Azospirillum brasilense: one gene and its partner. Each later gene encodes a partner of the first gene's protein in a complex. Links are inferred from orthologs where the notes say so. Each region holds a gene or a part of one and is shown in the gene's direction. Other genes may lie near its edges.

The links.
Region 2: the proteins of carA (region 1) and carB are in contact, whole or in part, in a solved structure (PDB 1KEE), measured with the Escherichia coli proteins. The link is inferred for Azospirillum brasilense from one-to-one orthologs.

The regions. Positions count from the first base shown.
Region 1 is NZ_CP012914.1:2,134,945-2,138,239, forward strand. The notes cover bases 51-3,033. They hold carA (glutamine-hydrolyzing carbamoyl-phosphate synthase small subunit), read left to right. Parts: upstream 51-945; coding sequence 946-2,121; downstream 2,122-3,033. Other genes in these bases: AMK58_RS09860 (GatB/YqeY domain-containing protein), read right to left, coding at 51-482; AMK58_RS09870 (response regulator), read left to right, coding at 2,428-3,033. In the rest of the region: more of AMK58_RS09860, read right to left, coding at 21-50; more of AMK58_RS09870, read left to right, coding at 3,034-3,295. UniProt on the Escherichia coli protein: Small subunit of the glutamine-dependent carbamoyl phosphate synthetase (CPSase).
Region 2 is NZ_CP012914.1:742,216-746,340, reverse strand. What follows is about bases 23-3,835. They hold carB (carbamoyl-phosphate synthase large subunit), read left to right. Parts: upstream 23-383; coding sequence 384-3,635; downstream 3,636-3,835. Other genes in these bases: greA (transcription elongation factor GreA), read left to right, coding at 3,718-3,835; AMK58_RS03375 (PAS domain-containing protein), read right to left, coding at 23-52. In the rest of the region: more of AMK58_RS03375, read right to left, coding at 1-22; more of greA, read left to right, coding at 3,836-4,125. UniProt on the Escherichia coli protein: Large subunit of the glutamine-dependent carbamoyl phosphate synthetase (CPSase).

The DNA.
Region 1 (3,295 bases):
CTAGATCGGAAACCGCACGCTCAGCAGGCCGAGAGCTGCTGCTTCACGGTGCCGCTGACCTTGGCGAAGTCCATCTGACCGGCGTAGCGGGCCTTCAGCTCCGCCATGACCTTTCCCATGTCCTTGATGCAGGTGGCGCCGATCTCGTCCACCACCGTCTTCACGGCGGCGGCCACCTCTTCGTCCGACATCTGCTTGGGCAGGAAGCCCTCGATGATGGTGATCTCCTCGCGCTCCTGCTCGGCCAGCTCCAGGCGGCCGCCCTGCTCGTACAGCTTGATCGACTCGCCGCGCTGCTTGATCATCGTCTGCAGCATGGAAAGGATCTCAGCCTCGTCGATGCCGTCGGTGACACCGCGCGAGCGCGCCGCGATGTCCCGGTCCTTCAGCGCGGCCAGGATCAGGCGCACGGTCGAGACGGCGCGCTGGTTCTTGGCGAGCATCGCCTGCTTCAAAGCCTCGTTCAGGCGCGTGCGCAGCATATGCGTGTGTCCTTCGTGTTCGTCAGGTGTGTTCGTCAGGTCGAAACGATCAACGGCCGCTCGGCAGCATCCGCACCGTCCCCATCCGTGGGATGGCGCGGGAGACGCGGCGCGAACCGGCAATATTCCTAAATTTGCGCCGGATTGCCACGTCAATTCCGAAGGGCCGCCTCCCGCCCTCCAACAGCCCCCAACCATCCCTCCAGCGGCCAAGCCCCACCGGTGAAGCACGGCGATTATGCAAACGCGCCGCTGGAAATCGGGGTACCAATCGTCATATACGGTTGACCGGCTCACCCGTCCCGACTAATCGATCCAGGCTCAGACACCCGAACCGCAAGGAAACGGGATGGCGGGGCACGGACCGACGACGACGCGTGCGCCCAGCGGGGCGGGACGCGGCGCCGACGTTCCGCGAAGCAGGAATATGTGGCCCGCGGCGGCTCTTGATAAGGTCTGAAGGATGGCTCAATCGACTCTCCCGGCGGGCGATGCCGGCGCTTACACCGGTGTCCTGGTTCTGGCCGACGGCACCGTCTTCAAGGGCCGAGGCATCGGTGCGGTGGGGGATTCGGTGGGCGAGGTGTGCTTCAACACCTCGATGACCGGCTATCAGGAAATCCTGACCGACCCCAGCTACGCCGGGCAGATCATCACCTTCACCTTCCCGCACATCGGCAACACCGGCGCCAACCCGGAGGACATCGAGACGGTGACCCCCGCCGCGCGCGGCCTGATCCTGCGCGCCGACGTCACCGACCCGTCGAACTGGCGCGCCACCCGCCACCTCGACGACTGGCTGAAGAGCTACGGGCTGGTCGGTCTGGCCGGGGTGGACACCCGCCGCCTGACCCGCCGCATCCGCGATCTGGGCGCGCCGAACGGCGTCGTCGCCCACGCGCCGGACGGCAAGTTCGACCTCGACGCGCTGGTCGCCAAGGCCAAGGGCTGGCCGGGGCTGGAGGGCATGGACCTCGCCAAGGACGTCTCCTGCCGCCAGACCTACGGCTGGGATGAGGGCGCCTGGACGCTCGGTGCCGGCTACGCCACGCAGGAGAGCCCGCGTTTCCACGTCGTGGCGATCGATTTCGGCGCCAAGCGCAACATCCTGCGCTGCCTCGCCGCGGCCGGCTGCAAGGTGACCGTGGTTCCGGGCACCGCCACCGTCGAGGACGTGATGCGCCACAAGCCGGACGGCGTCTTCCTGTCCAACGGCCCCGGCGACCCCGCGGCCACCGGCGAATACGCCGTGCCGACGATCAAGGGCCTGCTGGACACCGGCCTGCCGATGTTCGGCATCTGCCTGGGCCACCAGATGCTGTCGCTGGCGCTGGGCGCCAAGACGAAGAAGATGCCGCTGGGCCACCGCGGCGCCAACCATCCGGTGAAGGATCTGGCCTCCGGCCGGGTGGAGATCACCAGCCAGAACCATGGCTTCGTGGTGATGGAGGAGACCCTGCCCGCCGACGCCGAGGTGACCCACGTCAGCCTGTTCGACGGCACCAACGAGGGCATCCGGCTGAAGAACAAGCCGGTCTTCTCGGTTCAGTACCACCCCGAGGCCTCGCCCGGCCCGCAGGACAGCCATTATCTGTTCGACCGCTTCGTGGCGCTGATGGACGGCAAGCAGCCGGCCTGATCCCCGGTGAACACACCCGCCGATGACGAGAAGGGAGCCGCTTGCGGCTCCTTTTTCTTTTCATGCACGTCATCCACGCGGGACTTTCGCCCTCCCTGCCACTTTCGCCAGCGCCAGTCCCAATCGATCGAATGAGTTAGCCGGATTTCCACCCCTTTCGATAAAAACCCTGCTCCGTCAAAGCTGTGTCCTTTGCTGCCGGACTCTGCGATGGTTACGGGCGCGTCCATCGCTATGCATATCGGAGCATGACATCCCTTGCCTGTGCACGCTCAGGATGACAACGCACCCGCAGTGAACGACGGCGTGGCGGGCGATGACCAGCCCCAAGCCAGCGGCCTGTCGCTCCGCACCGGGCTGGTGCTGCTGGTCATGGCGGCGCTGCTGCCGATGCTGGGCTTCGCCGGCTGGACGGTCTTCCGCATGGCCGAGACGCAGAGCGCCGCGATCGAGCGATCCGGCCGGGATCTGGCGCGGACGCTGGCCGTCGCCGTGGACCGCGAACTCATGGCGATGGAAACGGCGCTTCAGGTTCTGACCACCTCCCCCCACCTGGAAAAGGGCGATCTCGCCGCCTTCCACCGGCAGGCGACCGAGGTGCTTCAGCACAAGGGCAGCCGGCGCGAGGGCGTCCACATCGTGCTGAGCAACGCCCAGGGCCAACAACTGATCAACACGCGCCGCCCGTTCGGCGAACCGCTTCCCCGCGCCGCGGTGACCGGCCTGATCCGGCGGACGGCGGACAGCGGCCAAACCCAGATCTCCGAAATCTTCATGGGCGCCGTCGCCCAGCGCCCCCTGGTCGCCGTCGCGCTGCCGATCACGCGGAACGGACCTTCGGAGCGTGTGCTGACCATGAGCATCCCGACCGAGATGTTCATCGAGGTGCTGCGCCAGCAGGGCCTCCCTGAAGGTTGGATCGCCGCGCTGTGGGACCGTCAGGGCGTCGTCATCACCCGCACCGCCTCGCACGACACCTTCACCGGCACGCCGATCTCGGCGGACGTGTTCCGCCGCACCGCCTCGACCAGTTTCGGCTCCTTCGACATCGTGGCGCGGGACGGCACGCCGCTGTTCAACGCCTTCGCCCGGTCGGAGCTGTCGGGCTGGACCGTCTCCGTCGGCGTCCCGCAGGCCCTGATCGCCGAGCCGTTGCGCCGGTCGGTCATTCTGG
Region 2 (4,125 bases), 1.4 Mb from region 1 along the record:
ACGAAACGCAGGCGGCGCAGGCGCGGCTGTCCTTGGCGAAAGCGTGGGTCATCGTCGGGCGCGAACTCCAAGGCGGTCAGGGACGGCGGTCAGAACGGGTGTGCGGGCTTCTCCCGCTGGCGAGGATCGGGAAACGCCGGGTTTCCGGCGCACCCCGATTGATGACGCCCTTTCGGCGCAGGTTCAAGCCTTGCCTCGCCGCCCGCTGGCGATGTTTCAGACATGTGGCCCGCGCATCATCCCACCCCTTCCCCCGCGCCGCCTTGTTCCCTATAAAGGGGCCTCGCAACGACATATTGATCCGTGCCCCCTCACACCCGCGCCCCGAAAGGGGCCAATGGCGCGAGGGGGCTTTTGCTGCACGAACGTCGAGAAGCGGACCCATGCCCAAGCGCACTGATATCAAATCCATCTGCATCATCGGCGCGGGGCCGATCGTCATCGGCCAGGCTTGCGAGTTCGATTACTCCGGCGTCCAGGCGTGCAAGGCGCTGCGCGAGGAAGGCTTCCGCGTCATCCTGGTGAACTCCAACCCGGCCACCATCATGACCGATCCGGGTCTGGCCGACGCCACCTACATTGAGCCGATCACCCCGGCCGTGGTGGCGAAGATCCTGGAGAAGGAGCGCCCCGACGCCCTGCTGCCGACCATGGGCGGCCAGACCGCGCTGAACACCGCCATGGCCCTGTCCGACGACGGCACGCTGGAGCGGCTGGGTGTGGAGATGATCGGCGCCAAGCGCGACGTCATTGCCAAGGCCGAGGACCGCATCCTGTTCCGCGACGCCATGGACAAGCTGGGCCTGGAATCGCCGCGCTCGCGCCTCGTGCGCAACATGCAGGAGGCGACCGAGGCTCTGGAGTTCGTCGGCTTGCCCGCGATCATCCGCCCCAGCTTCACGCTGGCCGGCACCGGCGGCGGCATCGCCTACAACCGCGCCGAGTTCGAGGACATCGTGCGCGGCGGCCTGCGCGCCAGCCCGGTCGGCGAGGTGCTGATCGAGGAATCGGTGCTGGGCTGGAAGGAGTATGAGATGGAGGTCGTCCGCGACAAGGCGGACAACTGCATCATCGTCTGCGCCATCGAGAACATCGACCCGATGGGCGTGCACACCGGCGATTCGATCACCGTCGCCCCGTCGCTGACGCTGACGGACAAGGAATACCAGATCATGCGCAACGCCTCGATCGCGGTGCTGCGCGAGATCGGGGTGGAGACCGGCGGGTCCAACGTCCAGTTCGCGGTGAACCCGGCGAACGGCCGCCTGATCGTCATCGAGATGAACCCGCGCGTGTCGCGCTCCTCCGCGCTGGCGTCGAAGGCCACCGGCTTCCCGATCGCCAAGATCGCCGCGAAGCTGGCCATCGGCTACACGCTGGACGAGCTGACCAACGACATCACCGGCACCACCCCGGCCAGCTTCGAGCCGACGATCGACTACGTCGTCACCAAGATGCCGCGCTTCACCTTCGAGAAGTTCGCCGGCACCGAGCCGCTGCTGACCACCTCGATGAAGTCGGTGGGCGAGGCCATGTCGATCGGCCGCACCTTCCAGGAGTCGGTGCAGAAGGCGCTGCGCTCCATGGAGACCGGCCTGACCGGCTTCAACGAGGTGCGCATCGGCGACAGCGACACGCCGGACGCCGCGGCCATCCGCGGCGCGCTGGCCCGCCCGACGCCGGACCGCCTGCTGGTCATCGCCCAGGCCTTCCGCCACGGCTTCACCGTCGCCGAGGTCCAGCAGGTCTCCAAGTACGACCCGTGGTTCCTGGAACAGATCAAGGCGCTGGTGGACCGCGAGCAGGCGATCCGCAGCGGCGGTCTGCCGACCGACAAGGCCGGCTGGCAGGCGCTGAAGCAGATGGGCTTCTCCGACGCCCGTCTGGCCGAGCTGGCCGGCACGTCCGAGGCCGAGGTCGCCGAGGCCCGCCGCGCCGCCGGGGTCACGCCGGTCTTCAAGCGCATCGACACCTGCGCCGCCGAGTTCGCCTCGCGCACGCCCTACATGTACTCGACCTACGAGACCGACGGCACGGGTGCCGCCGAGTGCGAATCGGACCCGACCGACAAGCGGAAGGTGGTCATCCTGGGCGGCGGGCCGAACCGCATCGGCCAGGGCATCGAGTTCGACTATTGCTGCGTCCACGCCGTCTACGCCCTGCGCGAGGCCGGCATCGAGACCATCATGGTCAACTGCAACCCGGAAACGGTGTCCACCGACTACGACACCGCCGACCGCCTGTATTTCGAGCCGCTGACCGCCGAGGACGTGATCGAGCTGGTCCGCGTCGAGCAGCGCAACGGCACGGTGCTCGGCTGCATCGTGCAGTTCGGCGGCCAGACCCCGCTGAAGCTGGCCGACGCGCTGGAGAAGGCCGGCATCCCGATCCTCGGCACCTCGCCGGACGCCATCGACCTCGCCGAGGACCGTGAGCGCTTCCAGAAGCTGCTGCACCAGCTCAACCTGCTGCAGCCGGCCAACGGCCTCGCCCGGTCGCTGGAGGAGGCGGAGACGGTCGCCGCGCGGATCGGCTTCCCCGTGGTCATCCGTCCGTCCTACGTGCTGGGCGGCCGCGCCATGGAGATCGTCCACGACATGGCCGGGCTCAAGCGCTACATGGGCAACGCCGTGAAGGTGTCGGGCAAGAACCCGGTGCTGATCGACAGTTACCTGCAGGACGCCATCGAGGTGGACGTGGACGTGGTGGCCGACGCCACCGGCCAGGTCTACATCGCCGGCATCATGGAGCACATCGAGGAGGCCGGCATCCATTCCGGCGACTCGGCCTGCGCCCTGCCGCCCTACTCGCTGCCCGCCGAGACCATCGCCGAGATCGGCCGTCAGGGCGAGGCGCTGGCCCGCGCCCTGCACGTCGTCGGCCTGATGAACGTCCAGTTCGCGGTGAAGGACGGCACGGTCTACATCCTGGAGGTCAACCCGCGCGCCAGCCGCACGGTGCCCTTCGTCGCCAAGGCCACCGGCACCGCCATCGCCAAGGTCGCCGCCCGCGTCATGGCCGGCGAGAAGCTGGCCGACTTCACGCTGAACGGCCCGACCCCGCCGCACACCGCCGTGAAGGAGGCCGTGTTCCCCTTCGCCCGCTTCCCCGGCGTGGACATCGTGCTCGGCCCGGAGATGAAGTCGACGGGCGAGGTGATGGGCCTCGACCACAACTTCGCGCTGGCCTTCGCCAAGTCGCAGCTCGGCGCCGGCGTCACCCTGCCGGTCCAGGGCACCGTCTTCATCTCGGTGAAGGAACGCGACAAGCCGTCGGCGGTGCAGATCGGGCAGAAGCTGCACGCCATGGGCTTCCGCGTCCTGGCGACCACCGGCACCGCGGCGGCGCTGCGTCAGGCCGGCGTCCCGGCGGAGTCGATCAACAAGGTGGTGGAGGGCCAGCCGCACATCGTCGACGCGATGATCAACGGCGAGGTGCATCTGGTCATCAACACCACGGACGGCGCGCAGGCCCTGTCCGACAGCTTCAGCCTGCGTCGCACGGCGCTGACCTACAACCTGCCTTACTACACCACCATGGCCGGTGCACGCGCGGCGGTGGAAGCGATTGCCGCACTCCGGAACGGCAGCCTTGAAGTCGCGCCGTTGCAGTCGTACCTTAGCGGTTCCTATTAGGACGGTTTACGGCGCGGCGGACCTCCTCCGCCGCGCCGTAGCTTTCCCAGGGCGCTGCGTCGGCATGGTGATGGATTGAACGATGGAAAAAGTTCCAATGACTGCGGCGGGATACAACCGCCTGCAAGAGGAGTTGAAGCACCTCAAGACTGTCGAACGGCCCAACGTCATCAAGGCGATCGCCGAGGCGCGTGAGCACGGGGACCTGTCGGAAAACGCCGAATACACCGCCGCGCGTGAACGCCAGAGCTTCATCGAGGGCCGCGTCGCGGAGCTGGAGGACAAGATCAGCCGCGCCGAGGTCATCGACCCGACGAAGCTGTCCGGCAGTTCGGTGAAGTTCGGTGCCACCGTCACGCTCGCGGACGAGGACACCGACGAGGAGATCACCTACCAGATCGTCGGCCAGGACGAGAGCGACATCAAGAACGGCATGCTGTCCATCCAGGCGCCGCTGGCCCGCGCGCTGATCAACAAGTCGGTCGGCGAC